One region of the Rhizobium tropici CIAT 899 genome, then DNA from elsewhere that is predicted to be linked to it. Evidence: riboswitches for the same ligand, from Rfam matches in the RefSeq annotation. Region 1 holds a riboswitch; each other region holds the start of a gene.
What was found. A riboswitch is a leader RNA that binds a small molecule or an ion and turns the genes downstream of it on or off. The one in region 1 is predicted to bind thiamine pyrophosphate.

Region 1 (6,329 bases):
CAGCAAGCGCGATTGCAAGACTTGTCACTGCCGCCTGCAGGAAGATCGGCTGGGAGACGAGCTTGAAAAGATTGGCCTCGAGGCCGGTGACGACGACCGAGGCGAGCGGCATGCCCAGAAAGAGCGTCGCGCCCGCCAGCAGCGCAGCATCGACGCATCGCGCAGCCATCTCCTGTCCATCGATGCGGCGCAGCGTTCGCCCGCCGGTGAGCCCATGATCGTCGGGAGCGCGAAACAGCGTCATGGCGCCGAGAACAAGGAGGGTGACGACGATTTGCAGCAGCGACAGCATTACGGCGCGGCCGGGATCGAAATCGAAGCGAAGCGCCTGGTAGATCGCCACTTCCAGTGTCGTTGCGGCCGGGCCGCCGCCGAGGATCAGGACCAGCGTGAAGCTGGTGGCGCAGAGCATGAAGATCAGGCCGGCGATGCCGAGAATGAGGCCACGCAGGATGGGCCATTCGATGAAGCGGAAGACCGAGATGGGCCGCATGCCGAGTCCGCCGGCCACGAGCCAATATTCAGCCGGCACACGCTCCAGTCCGGCCAGCATCAGCCGGCAGGCGAGCGGCATGTTGAAGAAGACATGCGCAAGCAGGATACCGGCCAGGCCATAGATGCTGACGGGCTGCGACAGGCCGAGTGCTGATAGCGCCTGATTGAGGAGCCCCTGCCGGCCCCATATGCCGAGCAGGCCGAGTGCGCCGATCAGCACCGGCAGGCCCATCGGCACGGCCATCAGCCGGATCAGCCAAAGCCGGCCGGGAAAGCGCGGCTGGCGCGCCAATGCTCGGGCGACCGGAATGGCGAGCACAATGGAGAGCAGTGTCGAAAGCACCGCCTGCAGCAGTGTGAAGCGTAGGATGCGCAGCAGATATGGGTCTGTGAGCGAGGTGTTGCCGCCGGATTCGATGCCGGCGGAGAGGAGAACAAGAACGGCGATCCCGACGAAGAGCGCAATGCTGCCGAGGCTGAACGTCCCGCCGGAAATAGCGCATCTTCGCTCGGGTGCCGTGAGTATGATCAAGGCATCAGTTGCCGCTGGTGGCGGTCAGCCATTCGTCGATCCACGCCTTGCGGTTCTTGTCGACGTCGGCAGGGCTCATCAGGAAGGTCTTCGAGGGCACCACGAGCTTGCTGAAGGCATCCGGCAGCGGCTCGGAAGTGGCGGAGACCGGCATCATCCAGTTGCTTGTCGGAATGATGTCCTGGAAGCCGGTAGAGATCATGAACTTCAGGAAGTCGCGAGCAAGATCTTTGTTCGGGGAAGCCTTGATGAGGCCGGCGACCTCGATCTGGATATAGTGCCCTTCCGAGAAGGCGGCGGCCTGATAGCGATCCGTCTTGTCCTCGATCATGTGATAGGCCGGCGACGTCGTATAGGAGAGCACCATCGGCGCCTCGCCCTTGGTGAAGAGGTCATAAGCTTCCGACCAGCCGGGGGTGACCGTCAGGATGCGGCCTTTGAGTTTCGCCCAGGCATCGGCGGATTTGTCGCCATAGATCGACTTGACCCAAAGCAGCAGGCCGAGCCCCGGCGTCGAGGTGCGCGGGTCTTCGATGACGATCTTCTGATTGGGATCGCCCTCGACGAGATCCTTCATGCTCTTCGGCGGGTTCTTGATGGTCTGTGTATCGTAGATCACGGCGAAATGGCCGTAGTCGTAGGGCACGAAGACGTCGTCCTTGAAACCGCCGGGAACCTTGAGGGTCGAGGTGTCGACGCCGCTTGCGTCGAAGAGGCCTGTATCCTTGGCTTCGTCGATAAGATTGGTGTCGAGGCCGAGAACGACATCGGCCTTGGTGCCCGTCCCTTCCAGCTTGAGGCGGGAGAGAAGTGCAACGCCATCGGTGACGGCGACGTAATTGACCGTGCAGCCGCAGGTCTTTTCGAAGGCTGCCTTGACCTTGGCGCCCGGACCCCAGTCTGCGGTGAAGCTCTCATAGGTGTAGATGGTCAGGGTCTTGTCTGCTGCCTCGGCCGTCTGGGCAGAAAAAAACGTTGCGCCAGCGGCAAGAGCCAGGCCGGCGAAGAATGACAATAGTGATCGGTTTTGCACGACAGCGCCTCCACTTTGATTTCGTCTTGAAGGGGAAAGGGCGCTATGATTTCGTCACGCGTCTAATCCCTCCGCCGGTGTTAGCCGGATCAGGTTCCGCGGGTTGGCCGGTGAAAGCCTCTCAGCCAAATGTCCTGAAGGACATAAGGCACCCCGTTAGAGCGTCGGCAGATTTAGCCTTGTGACGGAGGGATGACAAGGGAAATGATTCCCTTGTCGATTGCAGCATGAAGTATTTACTCGGCAGCCTCCGCGACCGCCGGGCTTTCGAATTTCTTCGCGGCGCCGGGGAGCTGCACATTCTTCAGCGTCAGCGAGGTCAGGAGACCAAGCATGCAGATGCCAGCTGCCGTCATGAACAACGGGCTGAAGGCGCTCGCGTAGGCGTTGGCGACGGCCTCGCGGGTAATCTCGGGCAAGGCGGCCATCATCTTCGGTGTCAGCTCCTCGATGTTCGGTACGCCGGATATGGAGACGCCGACATTGCCAAGTTTGGCGGCGATGATGGCGCCGTAGATGGAGATGGCGATGGAGGCGCCGCCCATGCGCGACAGCGTGACGGCACCGGTCGCAGCGCCGACGTCGCGCGCTGCGGCTGCATTCTGTACGCCGATAACGGGCACCTGCTGGGCAAGGCCGATGCCGATGCCATGCAGCAGCATCAGGCCGCCAATGAGGGCGATGGGCGTGCCGGCATGGACGAAGGCGAGCGAGGCGAATGCGATGGTACTGCAGGTGGCGCTGGCGACGGCAAACGGCTTGTAACGGCCTTTGGCCGCGATCAGCCGGCCGGCGGAGAGCGAGCCGCAGACGATGCCGCCGGTCAGGAGAATGAACAGCAGCCCGGCCATGGAGGGAGAAAGGCCTGTCGTCGTCTGCAGGAAGAGCGCGAAGTAATTGACCATGCCGATGGCGACGGCGCCGCTGGTGATCGAGAGGATCAGCAGAAGGCCGAATGTCGGATTGCGGAACAGCGTCATCGGCACAATCGGCTCGGGTGCGCGGCGCTCGATGAAGACCCAGGCGATGGCGCAGATTACCCCGAAGGCAATAATACCAAGGCATTGCGGCGATAGCAGCGACCCGAAGAGCTCGCTTCCGTCGGCGGCAAGCACAATGCTTGTCGTCGTCAGGGCAAGGAGGATGGCGCCGGCATAATCGATCTTCGGACGGCGGGCAGGCTTGCGGTAGGGCAGCATGAAGGCGAGGCCGGCAAGCACGATGAAGCCGATCGGCACGTTGACGAGGAAGATCGAACGCCAGCCGAACAGATCGCTCATCGTGCCGCCGAGAACGGGGCCGATGGCGCCCGACGCCATCAGCACGAGGCTCGAATAGCTCTGGTAGCGCGCACGCTCACGCGGCTCGAAGAGATCGGCGTTGACGGCGAAGATCGAGACCATGATGCCGCCGCCGCCGAAGCCCTGAAGAACGCGAGCGGCGATCAGCGTATCCATCGAGACGGCCAAGCCACAGACGGCAGAGCCGACCGTGAAGATCGCGATCGCCGTCATCATCACATATTTGCGGCCGAAGAGATCACCGAGCTTGCCGTAGACGGGCATGACGGCGGAAAGCGAGAGAAGATAGGCCGATCCGATCCAGCCGAAGCGATCCAGATGCCCGAACTCGCCGACGATCGTCGGCAGCGCCGTCGAGACGATCTGGTTGTCGAGCGTCGCCATGAACATGGCAGTCATCAGAAAGAGGAAAAGAATAAGCCGCCGTTTGTGATCCGCCACGAGCGGCGTGAAGCTTGTCTGCATGTCCATGGAGCAAGAACCCGAACTGGGCCGGAACGCTGCGCTATCGAACGAATGCGCGGGACGTCCGGTCTTCATGAGCGAATATATGTGCTATTAGCATATAATTGTCAATGGCAGGTGAGTGCCATTTGCATGTTTTGTTTCCTCCCGATCTCTGCTATGCTTTAGGGATGACATCTGCGACGAATACAAAAGATATCGAAGTTCCGACGCTGGCCGAAGACGAGAAGTTTCTGCGCATCGGTCAGGCGATGATGCGCATGCGCTTGCTGACCGGCCGTCGCATGATCGGCAGGCTCGCCATTCAGCACGTGGCCCCGGGGCTTGAGCTTTCGCATCTCGATGTGCTCGATGTCGTGCGGCGGGCGGAAGATACGGGCGAAGTGACCGTCGGCACGATCGCGGAGCTCTTGCGCATCGATCCATCGCGCGCGAGCCGCATCACTGCCGACATGGTGGCGCGTGGTGTGTTGCGTCGTAAGGCATCGCAGGCGGATGCGCGGCGTATCGTCGTGGTGCTGACCGCACTCGGGCAGCGTTTGCTGTCGGAAATCCAGGTGCAGAAATACGCCGTTATCGGAAGCATCTTTGCCGATTGGTCGCCCGAAGACATCGAGAGCTTTTCGTTTCTCTTCGATCGCTATGTCAGCGGCTATGAACGTGTCGTCCAGGCCGCCATGAAGGAAACGACCGAATGATCGGCTCGGCGGCACCGTTCCGGTAACGGCGCTCTTCCCTAGGGATATGACTTTGCGCTATGGGCTTGCCTCATGAGCCAGTCCACCATCTTCACCATCCTGCTCGGCGGCGAGCTTCGCCTGACGGAGCGATTGCGCGCTGCGGTTTCCGGCAGCCGCTTCATCGCGGCTGACGGCGGCATGCGCCATGCGCTGGCGATTGGGGTGGAGCCGGAGCTGTGGGTTGGCGATTTTGATTCCACGCCTGCCGATCTGCAGGGAGCCTTTCCGAATGTGCCCAGGCAGCCCTATCCGGCGGCGAAGGCTGCGACCGACGGCGAGATCGCCGTCTCGGAAGCGATCGATCGCGGCGCCACGAGACTGATCCTGGCGGGCGCCATGGGCGGCGAGCGCTCCGATCATGCGATCCAGCACCTGCTTTATGGTATCCAGCTCGCCGAAAAGGGCTTCGACGTGCTGCTGACGTCGGGTGACGAGGAGGCGGTGCCGCTTCCTCCAGGCGGACTCACGCTGGCGCTACCATCAGGCTCGCTGTTCTCCGTTCTTGGTTTCAGCGATCTGACGGGCCTTTTCATCGACAATGCCCGTTACCCCTTGCGCGATTTTCATTTGCCCTTCGGCGCATCGCGCACCATTTCCAACGTGGCGGAAGGCGATGTGCGCTTTTCGCTCGGCAGCGGCAGAGCCATCGTTCTTGCCCGCCCTTATGACCTTTCCGGAGTCTGATCTTGGCCCCTCCCATTCTGAAACTCGACGACATCTTTCTGAGCTTCGGCGGTGCGCCCTTGCTCGCCGGTGCCGGCCTGCAGGTGGAGCCGGGCGACAAGATCTGCCTTGTCGGACGCAATGGTTCCGGCAAGTCGACGCTCCTGAAGATTGCCGCCGGCCTTGTCGAAGCGCAGTCAGGCGAAGTCTTCCGTCATCCGTCGTCGACCGTGCGCTATCTCGAGCAGGCACCCGATTTTGCCGGTTACAAGACGGTTGCGGCCTATGCCGAAGCCGGCCTCGGGCCCGGCGATGATCCCTATCGCGTCACCTATCTGCTGTCTCATCTCGGCCTGACTGGCGAGGAAGATCCGAAGAACCTTTCTGGCGGTGAAGCGCGCCGCGCGGCACTGGCGCGTGTTCTGGCGCCCGAGCCGGATATCCTGCTGCTCGACGAGCCGACGAACCATTTGGACTTGCCGACCATCGAATGGTTGGAAGGCGAGCTGCAGAAGAGCCGCAGCGCGCTCGTGCTGATCTCGCACGACCGTCGTTTCCTGGAGAAGGTTTCGACCGCGACCGTCTGGTTGGATCGCGGCACCTCGCGCCGGCTGGACAGAGGATTTGCTCATTTCGAGGCCTGGCGCGATCAGGTGCTCGAAGCCGAGGAACTGGAGCAGCACAAGCTCGGCAAGCAGATCGAGCGCGAAGAGCATTGGCTGCGCTATGGCGTGACGGCACGGCGCAAGCGCAATATGCGCCGGCTTGGCGAATTGCAGGATATGCGCTCGCGCTATCGCGGCCACAAGGGCGCTTTGGGCACGGTGCAGGCGGCAGCTTCCGATGCGCAGGAAAGCGGCAAGCTGGTGATCGAGGCGGACAAGATCACCAAGTCCTATAACGAGCGGCTCATCGTCGCACCATTCTCGATCCGCGTGCATCGCGGCGATTGCATCGGTCTCGTCGGCCCGAACGGCGCCGGCAAGACGACGCTTCTGAAGATGCTGACCGGGCAGCTGGAGCCGGACAGCGGCACTGTAAAGCTTGGCACCAATCTGGAAATCGCCACGCTCGACCAGAAGCGCGAGGAGCTGAACCCG
Region 2 (6,329 bases), on a different replicon from region 1:
GATGAGCAGGTTCTTGACCGGGTTCCACTTGACGTTGGTGGTTGCGGCAAAGATCTTCGAATCGGTGTAGGCGAGCTGCAGGTTCCACTTCAGCTTTTCGTTGATCGGAACGCCAACGCCGCCCCAAACAGCCCAGTCACCCCAGCCGCACTTCGATGCATCGTTAATCGGGCAAGCCGAACGATCGAGGTTGGTGCCGGCATACTTGTTCAGCTTGTCGCCATCGGTGTTCCAACCGCCCATCAAGAAGGCCGAGAAGGTACCGAAGTCAGCATCGACACGAGCCTTGATAGCGCCTTCTTCGACGATCGAGTCGTAACCGCCAACGACCTTGAAGCCCCATGCACCGGACTTGAAGCCAGCACCGGCAACGACGTCGGGAGCGTAGTGGTTGCCCTTGTCGTCAGACCACCAGCTGGAGCCATAGGAAGCGCCCGAGCCGCTGGAGTTCGAGTCTTCAACCGAGATCACAGCCGTGAAGCCGTTGCCGGCGTCGTAGTTGTAGGTCAACTGGTTGAGTTCGTACGGACCGTCATAGATCACGTCGTCGTTGATGACGTCGCCGGCATAACCGATGTAGGAGTTGTACTGGGAGTCAGCCTTACCGACGAGGAAACCGCCGAGGCTGATGTTTGCGAACAGCAGCTTCGTGGAAGTGGAGTTACCGTCATTCCAATCCCAACGGATGACCGTGTTGGTCTTCAGCGGGCCGTATTCGGTGTCGGTTGCCGTGTCGACGCTCAGCTCCGCACGGGTGTGCCACAGCGTACCGTTATGGCTGTTCGGGTTGTAGGCATCGTACCACTCGCCTTCGGTACGGACGCGGCCGCCGATCTTGAGGCAGGTTTCAGTGCCTGGAATGAAGAAGTAGCCAGCGCCGTAGGCGTCGCAGATGCGAACGTATTCCAGCGGCTCGGGCTCAGCAGCGACGATCGCGTCAGCCGCATGGGCGCCAGAAACTGCTGCCAGCGCAGCAGCGGAGCCGAGAAGAAGGCTCTTGATGTTCATTTTAAACTCCTGGTTGCAATATGCATTCCAATTTACCGCGAGTACAAAGCTGGAACACCACCCTGAGGATTACGTCAGCTTAAACGCAACCGGGCAGTCCGGCAGATACGCACCTGATGTCGGCTTGAGTCCCCTCTAACCTCCATAATTCACCCCGCGGCAAAGGTTTTGAAATGCCTCTACCGATCCGGCCGATTGCTCGTCCGTAAGACAGTTTATGTCCTATGTTTGGTTTACAAACAGCCCGTATGTTTGTCAATTCTGTGAAACCCGCCCCGGCACTAGACTTGATTGCTGTTGCTTAAATGCAACTGGCGGCTGGCTGGGCCTTTTACTGCCGGAGTATTCAGCCTCGCCAAGGTTTAAGAATTCGCCCCAAATCGAGGCAGTCTTCCCCAATCAGACTCGCGATCCAGAATTTTCATCGGTACCGTTTATGCGGGAACGGGCATGGATCAAGAGCAGCGTCATCGGAGATGACGATCGCGCCTATCGGAGGCTCGCCCCCTGTAGAATCTACGCGCTCCCGCGCCACACTGATCAATCGATTGAGAAGATGCGACCGTCGTTGCGGGGTTGACAGAGAACAAGGGTAAGGCATAGCCTTTTCGTATTCACCAGGGGGGTCCCGGCAAGGGGCTGAGATACTGCTGGACAATGAGGCTTTGCCTCCTGTGGCGCAGTGACCCGTTGAACCTGATCCAGTTCATACTGGCGTAGGGACGGTGCAAGCGCTTGAAGGCTTCGGATTCCCGCGTGGATTCCATGCCGGCGTCTTTCCATCATTCCGGCTGATTGACTGGGTCTCCAACTGCAACTTGGAGCCTCAAACCATGAATATTGCCGCAAAGAACCTCACTCCGACCGTCACCACCGGCCCGCTGCCGGCATCCACGAAAATCTATGTTCCCGGAGAGATCCACCCGGACATCCGCGTGCCGATGCGCGAAATCAGCGTCCATCCGACCTCAGGCGAGCCGCCTGTCATTGTTTATGATTCTTCCGGCCCCTACACGATCGAGGGCGCCGATATCCGCATCGAGGAGGGTCTATCTCAGCTACGCCGCGACTGGGTTCTCGCCCGCGGCGATGTCGAGGCTTATGAAGGCCGGCATGTGCGCCCTGAAGACAATGGTTTCGTCACCGGCGAGCGGCTGACACCGGAATTTCCGGCCAGGCGCCAGCCCCTGCGGGCAAAAGACGGCAAGGCGGTCACCCAACTCGCCTATGCGCGCGCCGGCATCATCACGCCGGAAATGGAATTCATCGCCATCCGCGAAAATCTCGGCCGCAAGGCGAAGGCAGAAGCCCTGATTCGCGATGGCGAAAGCTTCGGCGCCCATATTCCGGATCATGTCACCCCGGAATTCGTCCGCCAGGAAGTTGCAAGCGGCCGAGCGATCATTCCGGCCAACATCAATCACCCCGAAAGCGAGCCGATGATCATCGGCCGGAATTTCCTGGTGAAGATCAACGCCAATATCGGCAATTCCGCCGTGACCTCTTCGATGGCGGAGGAAGTCGAGAAGATGGTCTGGGCCGCGCGCTGGGGCGCCGATACCGTCATGGACCTCTCGACAGGCCGTAACATCCACAACATCCGCGAATGGATCATCCGCAATTCGCCGCTGCCGATCGGCACTGTGCCGCTTTATCAGGCGCTGGAAAAGGTCGGCGGCATTGCCGAGGAACTGACCTGGGAGGTCTATCGCGACACGCTGATCGAGCAGGCCGAACAGGGCGTCGACTATTTCACCATCCATGCCGGTGTGCGACTGCATTACATACCGCTGACCGTCAACCGCGTCACCGGCATTGTCTCCCGCGGCGGCTCGATCATGGCCAAGTGGTGTCTGCATCACCATCGCGAGAGCTTCCTTTATGAGCATTTCGAGGAAATCTGCGATATCTGCCGTGCTTATGACGTCTCTTTCTCGCTCGGCGACGGCCTGCGCCCCGGCTCGATAGCTGACGCCAACGACGCCGCGCAGTTCGCCGAACTGGAGACACTCGGCGAGTTGACGAAGATCGCCTGGGCCAAGGATTGTCAGGTGATGATCGAAGGCCCCGGCCATGTGCCGATGCACAAGATCAAGGAAAACATGGACAAGCAGCTTTCCGTCTGCGGCGAGGCGCCCTTTTATACGCTCGGACCGCTGACGACGGATATCGCGCCCGGCTATGACCACATCACATCGGGCATCGGCGCTGCCATGATCGGCTGGTTCGGGACGGCGATGCTCTGCTACGTCACGCCGAAGGAGCACCTTGGTCTGCCCGATCGCAACGACGTCAAGACAGGCGTCATCACCTACAAGATCGCAGCGCATGCGGCGGATCTCGCCAAAGGTCATCCGGCCGCGCAGGTTCGTGACGATGCTCTGTCGCGCGCCCGGTTCGAATTCCGCTGGGAAGATCAGTTCAACCTTTCGCTCGACCCGGACACGGCTCGCAGCTTCCACGACGAAACCCTGCCGAAGGAAGCTCATAAGGTGGCCCATTTCTGCTCGATGTGCGGCCCGAAATTCTGCTCGATGCGGATTTCGCACGACATCCGCGCCGAAGCGCAGAAGGAAGGGCTGGAAGCCATGGCCGCCAAGTATCGAGAGGGCGGAGACCTCTATATGCCGGTCGATACGGCCTCGCACCCGGCTGAATGACATGCGTATTCTCGTTAAAGGGGCCGGCGTTGCCGGCCTCACGGTCGCACGCGAGCTGGTCCGGCGCGGAGCCGAGGTCACGATCTCAGATCCAAGCCGGACTTTTCATCATGCCGCCTCCTGGCTTGCCGGCGGCATGCTGGCGCCATGGTGCGAGTGCGAAAGTGCCGATGAGGCTGTACTGACGCTCGGCCGTGATTCCGCCGATCGATGGGAAGCGATTCTGCCCGGCGAGATCGTCCGCAATGGAACGCTCGTCGTCGCGCCGAACCGCGATCAAAACGAGCTGAGACGATTCGCCAGCCGCACGACGAATTACCGCTGGGTAGACGAAGACGAAGTCGCTGCCCTTGAGCCTTCGCTTGACGGCCGGTTCCGCCAGGGCCTGTTCTTTCCACAGGAAGCACATCTCGATCCCCGTGAGGTCCTGCAATCGTTGAAGGACGATCTATCTGCAAAAGGCGTCACCTTTGTCGACGAACTCCTGGATGACGATAGTTTCTTTGACATCGTCGACTGCACAGGGGCTGCCAGCATCGGCCGCATCCGCGATTTGCGCGGCGTGCGCGGCGAAATGCTCTATCTGCAGAGCGATGAAATCGCGCTTTCGCGCCCTGTCCGCCTGCTGCATCCACGTTTTCCGGTCTATATCGTGCCGCGCGGCGAAGGCCTGTTCATGGTCGGCGCGACGATGATCGAGACCGACTTCAAAGGGCCGATCACCGCCCGTTCGCTGATGGAACTCCTAAACGCAGCCTATGCGCTGCACCCGGCCTTTGCCGAAGCCGCCGTGGTCGAAACCGACACCGGCATCCGCCCTGCCTTTACAGACAACCTTCCGCGCGTGATGCGGCAGGGCAAAGCCATCCTTGTCAACGGCCTCTATCGCCACGGCTTTCTGCTCGCGCCCGCGATGGCCGAGAAAGCCGCTGATCTCGTCTTTTCCGGACACGACGAAAGGAGCCGCCAATGCGCCTGATCATCAACGGCGAAGCGCAGATTGTCGAAGCAACGACGCTCTCGCAGCTTCTCACGGCTCTCGAATATGAGGGCGAATGGCTGGCAACCGCCGTCAATGGCGAACTCGTCCATAGCGAGGAACGCGGCGACCACATCCTAACCGACGACGACAGGATCGAGATCCTGACGCCCATGCAGGGAGGCTGACGATGCTTGAACTCTACGGAACCCAAATTACATCGCGCCTTCTTCTCGGCACGGCGCGCTACCCCTCCCCGGCCGTACTGGCGGAAGCCGTCAAACGTTCGCAAACCGGGATCGTGACCGTATCACTGCGCCGGGAAACGGCAGGCGGGCGTAATGGCGGCGCATTCTTCGAGATGATTCGCGAACTCGGTGTTCGCGTGCTTCCCAATACAGCAGGCTGCCACGGCGTATCCGAAGCGGTTCTGACCGCGAAAATGGCGCGCGAGGTCTTTCGGACCAACTGGATCAAGCTCGAGGTGATCGGCAATCACGATACGCTGCAGCCCGACGTCTTCGCGCTGGTGGAAGCGGCAAAAATCCTCACCAATGACGGTTTCGAGGTCTTTCCCTACACGACGGACGATCTCATCGTCGCCGAGCGGCTGCTGGAAGCCGGATGCAAGGTGCTGATGCCCTGGTGCGCACCGATCGGAACGGCGGCCGGGCCGCTCAATCTCTCCGCCCTGCGATCGATGCGGGCCCATTTTCCCGAGGTGCCGCTGGTAGTGGACGCCGGCATCGGCAGGCCTTCGCATGCAACGACCGTCATGGAGCTTGGCTTCGATGCCGTGCTGCTCAACACAGCAGTTGCCGGGGCTGGCGATCCGGCCGCGATGGCGGAAGCCTTCGCCAAGGCCATCGATGCCGGCCGACAGGCATACGGCGCCGGCATGCTGGAGCCGCGCGATATGGCGGTACCCTCGACACCGGTGATCGGAAAGGCGGTGTTCGCGTGACGATCGATCCCTTCTACCTCATTGTCGATAGTGCGGCCTGGATCAGGCGGTTGGTGCCGCTCGGCGTCAAGCTGGTACAGTTGCGCATCAAGGATCGCTCAACGTCTGAGATCCGCGCCGAAATTCGCGAGGCGAAGGCAATTTGCGCCGCGCATGAGTGCCAATTGATCGTCAACGACTATTGGCAGCTGGCAATCGAGGAGGGTTGCGATTTCATCCATCTCGGCCAGGAGGATCTCGCTTCCGCCGATCTCTCCGCCATACGGGATGCCGGATTGAAGCTGGGGCTTTCGACACATGACGAGGCGGAGCTCGAGACGGCGCTTGCTGCCGAACCCGATTATATTGCGCTGGGGCCGATCTACCCGACCGTGCTCAAGGTCATGCCCTGGGCGCCCCAAGGCCTCGATCGGATCGGCGCGTGGAAGGCGCGCATCGGCAATCGGCCTCTCGTTGCGATCGGCGGCCTGACGGTCGAACGTCTTGCGGGCGTATTCGAGCATGGCGCCGATATCGCCGCGGTCGTAACGGATATCACCCGCAATCCTGACCCCGAATCGCGAACGCTCGAATGGGTGGCGGCGACCCGGCAGATGCCTCCAAATTGACAAGATCGCCCCTCAGGAGCCCATGCAAGGGGCTATTTTCAGCCGCTATTGCCCGATGAACGGGCCATTCATGGAATATTCAGCTGAACATAATCATGCTGAAGGCGTTA
Region 3 (6,329 bases), on a different replicon from region 1:
AGAGATGAATGTCCGTGCCCGATGTGGCCAGGATCGCATCGATCCGGGGTGCCGACGCTTGGTTAAGGCCGAGCAAGCGCAACAGATCCTCCCGCCCGCGCCCGATTTCGCGATCGTAGACAGCCGTCGGCGAGCTTGTTTCCATCTCCCGCCTCAGATCCGCATAATAGGATTCGACCGCGGCAAAGGCGGCGGCGGATATGGTCGATGCCGTCGACGAGCCGAAAGCGAGATCTTCGGGCCGGGGTGCCGGACCATAGCCATACATATTGAGCCCGGTGAGCGGGTCGCAATCCAGCCGTTCATCGCCACCCGACACCAGGTGTTTCAGCAGCGCATCCCTCGCCTCGCTCCGTTGCTTCGACAACGCACCCGTAGTCGCATTTTTATCCGGGGTACGGTCGTCAGCAACTTGCTGCATGGAGAAGCATTCCTCTTTCGCCAATGTCGACACGCTTTGCAGAATCGCGCTGCGGTCTACGCCGAGCGGGGGAACCTCGGCAGCCGAACATTACGCTTCACAAGATGGAGCGAGGCTGACTTCCCAAGGCCGCCAGCGCCAGCAGTAAGCGCAATAAAAAAGCTCGCGATCCGGAGGGCCGCGAGCTCATTTCTGCAAGGCGAATTGTTGGATCAGCCGGCAGCTTCCAGCTTATCCTGCGTCTTCGTCTCGAAGTCGCTGGCATCATGGCGCTCACGCAGCTGCTCGGATGGATCGCCCGACATGCGGTTGACCATGCGGCCGCGCTTGACGGCAGGACGCGAATAGACCTGCTCGGCCCAGCGCTGCACGTTCTTGTAGTCCTGCACCTGCAGGAACTCGGCCGCACCGTACTGCCACCCCTTGGCCAAACCGCCGTACCACGGCCAGATGGCGATATCGGCAATCGTATAGTCGCTGCCGGCGATGTATTCGCTTTCGGCCAGCCGACGGTCGAGCACGTCGAGCTGGCGTTTCACCTCCATGGCGAAACGATCGATCGCATATTCGATCTTCGTCGGTGCATAGGCGTAGAAATGACCGAAACCGCCGCCGAGATAGGGCGCGCTGCCCATCTGCCAGAACAGCCAGGAGATGCATTCGGCACGCGCCGGCTGCTCGGTCGGCAGGAAGGTGCCGAATTTTTCGGCGAGATACATCAAAATCGAAGCCGATTCGAAAACGCGAACCGGCTTCGAGCCACTGCGGTCGAGCAAAGCCGGGATCTTCGAATTCGGATTGATGTCAACGAAACCGCTGCCGAACTGGTCGCCCTCACCGATCTTGATCAGCCAGGCATCATATTCAGCGCCGCTGTGACCAAGCGCCAGCAGCTCTTCAAGCATGATGGTGACCTTCACGCCGTTCGGCGTTCCAAGCGAATAGAGCTGAAGGGGATGGCGTCCTACCGGCAGTTCCTTCTCGTGAGTCGGGCCAGCGATCGGGCGGTTGATATTGGCGAACTGGCCGCCATTGGCCTTGTTCCAGGTCCAGATTTTCGGCGGCGTATATTCGGCAGAACCGGTCATGGGCATCCTCCTTTTTCGGGAATCGAATTTGGGCGATCTTCGATGTAGCGCGCTACATAGATCGCACATAGGGCCCGCTCTTCATTTTTGCGAGAGGAGAATGCGCACTCTTTAACGCGGAAGCGCTCTTGCCGCCCGGGCTGGAGCGCGGGCTCCTCAGCTACGTTGGGCCATTGCCAACCGTCTGGAGGTTCATGAAACGAAAAAGCCTGCCGCGGGAGGAGGAGCGGCAGGCTTTTTACAAGAACCGAACAGCGGATGGGAGGAGGAGTTCCGCTATTCCTGCAGCCGTCCCTGGGAGGAGGATAAGGACGTCTGCCAAGCGAAGGGATGCGGGAGGAGATGCATCGCTTCGATGAAGACGAACATACCAGTCTTTTGCTCAGTTCATAGGCATTTCTTTGCAAGGCAGTTATGCGCCATGCGAAAACCGGGCAGCTGGGTCGATAGCAATTTTCAGCTAGGGCGGCGAAGAATGAGCGGAATGCCCATAAAGCAAAAGCGCCTGCTCGGGGGAACAGGCGCTGGCATAATGCAGCTTTTATAAGGAGCCGTCGTGGCCGTTAGCGAGCGATCGCTGCGCGGGCAACGTTGCGGATTTCACCGCGATCGATACCCAGGTCGTGCAGTTCGCGCGTGGACATACGGCCCAGTTCGGCGACCGTCTGACGATACTTGCGCCAGTTATTGAAAGAGCGTGCTACGTTCATGATGATCCCCTTTCCTTGGGCTTTCGAAGCTGAGCAGCCGTGCTTGGCGCTCCCGTCGCTTCGATGAGAAATATATAGTCGAAGCCCGCAGCTTTTTGCAGAGCTAAGAGATCACTCCACCAATGCGTCTATTGCATAGGTCGCCGAAAATGCAGGCGATCGCCGCCGTCAGATTGGCTTTTGTGATTTGCTGATGACAGCGCCGCCTTTGTCTGCGAAAAGAAGAGAGATGAGAGACAGGGGCGTCCGCTATCCGGCGGGCTGAGAAGTACCCTTCGAACCTGAACCAGATCATGCTGGCGGAGGAAGTCGCTCGGGACCTCGCGAAGCTGAAGCACGTCGTCCCTACGCGTCTCGCCCGCCTGAAAGGGGCGATATGCAAGACCAAATCACACCGGGCAATCTGCTTCGCACCATGCGGGCGAACCCTCCGCTGGTGCAATGCATCACCAATTTCGTCGCCATGAATATCGCGGCCAATGTGATGCTTGCCGCCGGGGCATCGCCGGCGATGGTGCATGCCGAAGAAGAAGCCGACGAGTTTGCCGCTATATCGGGGGCGCTGACGATCAATATCGGTACGCTTTCCGCGGATTGGCTTGCGGGCATGCTGAAGGCCGCACAGTCGGCAAACAATGCCGGCAAGCCCTGGGTCCTCGATCCCGTCGCCCATTATGCGACTGCGTTTCGTCGGGATGCCATCACGCGCTTGCTGGAACTAAAGCCGGCAATCATTCGCGGCAACGCATCCGAGATCATCGCGCTTGCCGGCGGGACGAGCCGCGGCCAGGGTGTCGATAGCCGCGATGCCGTCGAGCAAGCCGAAGATTCCGCCCGTCAGCTCGCCCAAAAGCACGGCTGCATAGTCGCAGTCACCGGCGCTACGGATTTTGTGACGGATGGGCAGAAGGCGAAGCGCATCGCAGGCGGTTCGCCATTGATGCCGCAAGTAACCGCACTTGGATGCTCGCTAACCTGCCTCGTCGGTGCGTTTGCGGCGGCAGCTCCGGATGATCCGTTCGATGCGACCATAGCGGCGCTTACGGTCTTTGCCGTTGCCGGCCAACAGGCAGGAGCGGACGCAGAGGGGCCAGGCTCCTTCTCCTGGCGCTTCCTCGATGCCCTCACAGGCCTTACCCCGGAAACACTGGATCGAGACGCAAGGATATCGGCAGCATGAACCAAGACTTCGATCTATCCCTCTATCTCGTCCTCGATCCGCTGCTATGCCGTGATCTCGGCATGGTGGAGACAACGCGGGCGGCGGTGGCGGGCGGCGCCACCATGATCCAGCTTCGCGACAAGGAGGCTTCGACCGCAGCCATGATCGAAACCGGCCGTGCCCTCAAGCAAATCCTGCACGGAACGAATGTTCGGCTGATCGTCAACGACAATGTCGAGGCTGCCATCGCCATCGGCGCCGATGGCCTTCACATCGGCCAGGAAGATATGAACGCTGCCGACGCCCGCCACATGATCGGGCGGGACATGATCCTCGGTCTCTCGGTGGAAACGGAAGCGCTTGCCTCCTCCATAGATGCCCGCATCGTCGACTATGCCGGCGTCGGCCCGGTCTTTGCCACGTCCACCAAGCCCGACCACAAGCAGCCGATCGGCTTCGACGGGCTTGCCCGCATCGTCAGGCTTTGCCCCATTCCATCAGTCGCGATCGGCGGCCTGAAGGCAGAGCATGCCGCGAGCGTTTACTCAGCCGGCGTCGTTGGTCTCGCGGTCGTCTCGGCAATATGCGGCCAACCGGACCCGCAAGCCGCGACAATTCTCATAGCGAACGCCATCAAGGAGGCTCGCCAATGATCCGCAATGTCTTATCCATCGCTGGCTCCGATCCCTCCGGCGGCGCTGGCATTCAGGCCGACCTGAAGGCTCTCTCCGCTCGCGGCGTTTATGGAATGGCGGCTCTGACAGCTTTGACGGCGCAGAACACGCAGGGCGTTTCCGGCGTCCATCCCGTGCCTCCACATTTCGTGGCAGATCAGATCAATGCGATCTTTGCCGACATCCGTGTGGATGCCGTCAAAATAGGCATGATCGCCAATGCCGCCATCGCCAATGCCGTCGCAGACATTCTGGCGCGACATCGCGATGTGCCCGTCGTCCTCGACCCGGTCATGATCGCCAAGGGCGGCGCTGCCCTGCTCGCTGCCGATGCCGTTGACGTGCTGACCACACGATTGCTGCCGCTTGCGACCGTCATTACCCCGAACCTGCCCGAGGCGGCTGCGCTGTTGCATGACGCTGAGGCGAAGAACCGCGAAGACATGGCGCGCCAGGCGCGTGCGCTGGCAGCGCTCGGGCCTTCAGCTGTCCTTGTCAAGGGTGGTCATCTCGAAGGAGATGAAAGCCCGGATGCGCTCGCAAGCGGCGATCATGTGACCTGGTTCGAAGCTGAACGGCTGCCGACCAAGAATACGCATGGAACGGGCTGCACGCTCTCCAGCGCTATCGCGGCCGAGATCGCCAAAGGCCTGCCGCTTGCCGAAGCCGTTGCATCCGCAAAAGCCTATCTCGCCGCCGCGGTTGCCGCCGCAGGCCAACTTTCCATCGGCAGCGGCCATGGGCCTGTGCAGCATTTCCATGCACTGTGGGCCACAAATAAGGAGTAGCAAGCCTGTTACTCAAGGATCAGGTCGCCGCTTCTGGTGCCGGACGTGGCCTCGTCCTCGATCGGGCATAAGACAAAAAGCGCCGCCCTGATGGGCGGCGCCTCCTCTTCTATTTGCGATCGAATGGTACCAACGTCTCAGGCCCAGCCCATGGTCAGCACGCCAAAAAGGATGACGGCGCCAAGACCGATACGGTAGATGACGAAAGGCCAGGTCGAGAAGCGCTCCAGGAAGCGCATCAGCCCCCAGATGGTGATGAAGGACGATATGCTGCCGACGATCAGGCCAACGAGCAGTACCGACCAGGCTTCCATCGGAATATGCGCCTTGTGAAGCTCATAAAGCTCCTTCAAGCCGGCAAGAGCGATGGCCGGTAAGCCGAGCAGGAAGGAGAACCGTGCCGCCTCCTCTCTTTTTAAGCCGAGGAACAGTGCGCCGGTCAGGGTCGAACCCGAGCGCGAGACGCCGGGGATAAGAGCACCGACCTGCGTGATGCCGACAAAAAGGGCATCCATCAGCGTCATCTGTCCGATATCCTTTCTATGGCGGCTGTAAAGCTCAGCGACCGCCAAGAGCAAGCCCATGACCACGCAGGCGATGCCGATGACCCAGAGGCTGCGGAAAGACGTGCCGCAAGCGTTCAGGGAGGATGACAGCAGCAGGCCGGCGATCACGATCGGTACGGTTGCAATCACGATGGCGATCGCAAGCCGGATGGAAGGAGAGCTCCAGTCCCTTTGCCTGATCGCATCGAGCGATCCAAAGGTGACGTAGCGGACGTCGCTCCAGAAATAGGAGACGATCGCCGCAAGTGCTGCAAGCTGCATCGTAGCCGAGAAGGCAGAACCGGGGTCCTGCCAGCCCAGCAACGCCGGCACCAGGCGCATGTGGGCAGTGGACGAAACCGGCAGCAGCTCCGTCAATCCCTGCACGACGCCCAGAAATGCGATCTTGGCATAGCCCAGGGCGACAAAGCCCGTGTCCACGCCTTGCGTACAAACATCAGCCACGTTTTGATATCCTCAGTTGTTCATGGGGCTTTGCACCGGAGCGGTGCGACGAACTAGCTGTGAAACTGGTTCCCAAATTGAACTTGGCAAAACCTGGTGAAGGGGGCGCCAATTTCACATCGGGACAAGCTGAGGATATAGCCGCGCAGGCTGAACTCTATCTGAAATTGCCGGCTCGAATTTCAGAGTTTGGCGTATTTCTAGCCTTCATCCTCCGGCAGCGCCTGCATATAGCGGATCATGGTGTAGAAGCCGGCGAGGAGGACCAACGCGCCTGCCGCATGGTGCAGATTATGCAGCATCGTATGGTGATGCCTGAGCAGAAGGCAGCTCAGATTATAAAGGGTGATGGCGACCGCCGTCATGAGAGCGGCCAGGAAAAGCGCCATGTTTCGCTGAAAGAAATCAATCATCACGCACACCTCGTTTGAGTGCCAAGAGATTCCATAAGGATTGGGGAGGAATTACGACAAAGG

Region 2: it holds a riboswitch for thiamine pyrophosphate, as region 1 does, so the genes downstream of both, thiC (phosphomethylpyrimidine synthase ThiC) here and thiB (thiamine ABC transporter substrate binding subunit) in region 1, are expected to answer to the same signal.
Region 3: it holds a riboswitch for thiamine pyrophosphate, as region 1 does, so the genes downstream of both, thiM (hydroxyethylthiazole kinase) here and thiB (thiamine ABC transporter substrate binding subunit) in region 1, are expected to answer to the same signal.

What each region holds. Positions count from the first base shown of each region.
Region 1 is NC_020059.1:3,642,702-3,649,030, reverse strand. It holds gene thiP (thiamine/thiamine pyrophosphate ABC transporter permease ThiP) at 1-1,024, opposite strand, end outside; gene thiB (thiamine ABC transporter substrate binding subunit) at 1,032-2,024, opposite strand; TPP riboswitch at 2,110-2,226, opposite strand; gene RTCIAT899_RS17820 (MDR family MFS transporter) at 2,297-3,832, opposite strand; gene RTCIAT899_RS17815 (MarR family winged helix-turn-helix transcriptional regulator) at 3,997-4,524, shown strand; gene RTCIAT899_RS17810 (thiamine diphosphokinase) at 4,597-5,250, shown strand; gene RTCIAT899_RS17805 (ABC-F family ATP-binding cassette domain-containing protein) at 5,253-6,329, shown strand, end outside.
Region 2 is NC_020062.1:740,122-746,450, reverse strand. It holds gene RTCIAT899_RS25560 (porin) at 1-1,008, opposite strand, end outside; TPP riboswitch at 1,618-1,749, shown strand; gene thiC (phosphomethylpyrimidine synthase ThiC) at 1,842-3,668, shown strand; gene thiO (glycine oxidase ThiO) at 3,670-4,647, shown strand; gene thiS (sulfur carrier protein ThiS) at 4,638-4,835, shown strand; gene RTCIAT899_RS25540 (thiazole synthase) at 4,838-5,611, shown strand; gene RTCIAT899_RS25535 (thiamine phosphate synthase) at 5,608-6,219, shown strand.
Region 3 is NC_020062.1:1,033,814-1,040,142, reverse strand. It holds gene RTCIAT899_RS31780 (hypothetical protein) at 1-421, opposite strand, end outside; gene yghU (glutathione-dependent disulfide-bond oxidoreductase) at 634-1,509, opposite strand; gene RTCIAT899_RS32680 (DUF1127 domain-containing protein) at 2,073-2,219, opposite strand; TPP riboswitch at 2,448-2,544, shown strand; gene thiM (hydroxyethylthiazole kinase) at 2,596-3,399, shown strand; gene thiE (thiamine phosphate synthase) at 3,396-4,034, shown strand; gene thiD (bifunctional hydroxymethylpyrimidine kinase/phosphomethylpyrimidine kinase) at 4,031-4,843, shown strand; gene RTCIAT899_RS26910 (undecaprenyl-diphosphate phosphatase) at 4,981-5,853, opposite strand; gene RTCIAT899_RS33595 (hypothetical protein) at 5,913-6,284, shown strand.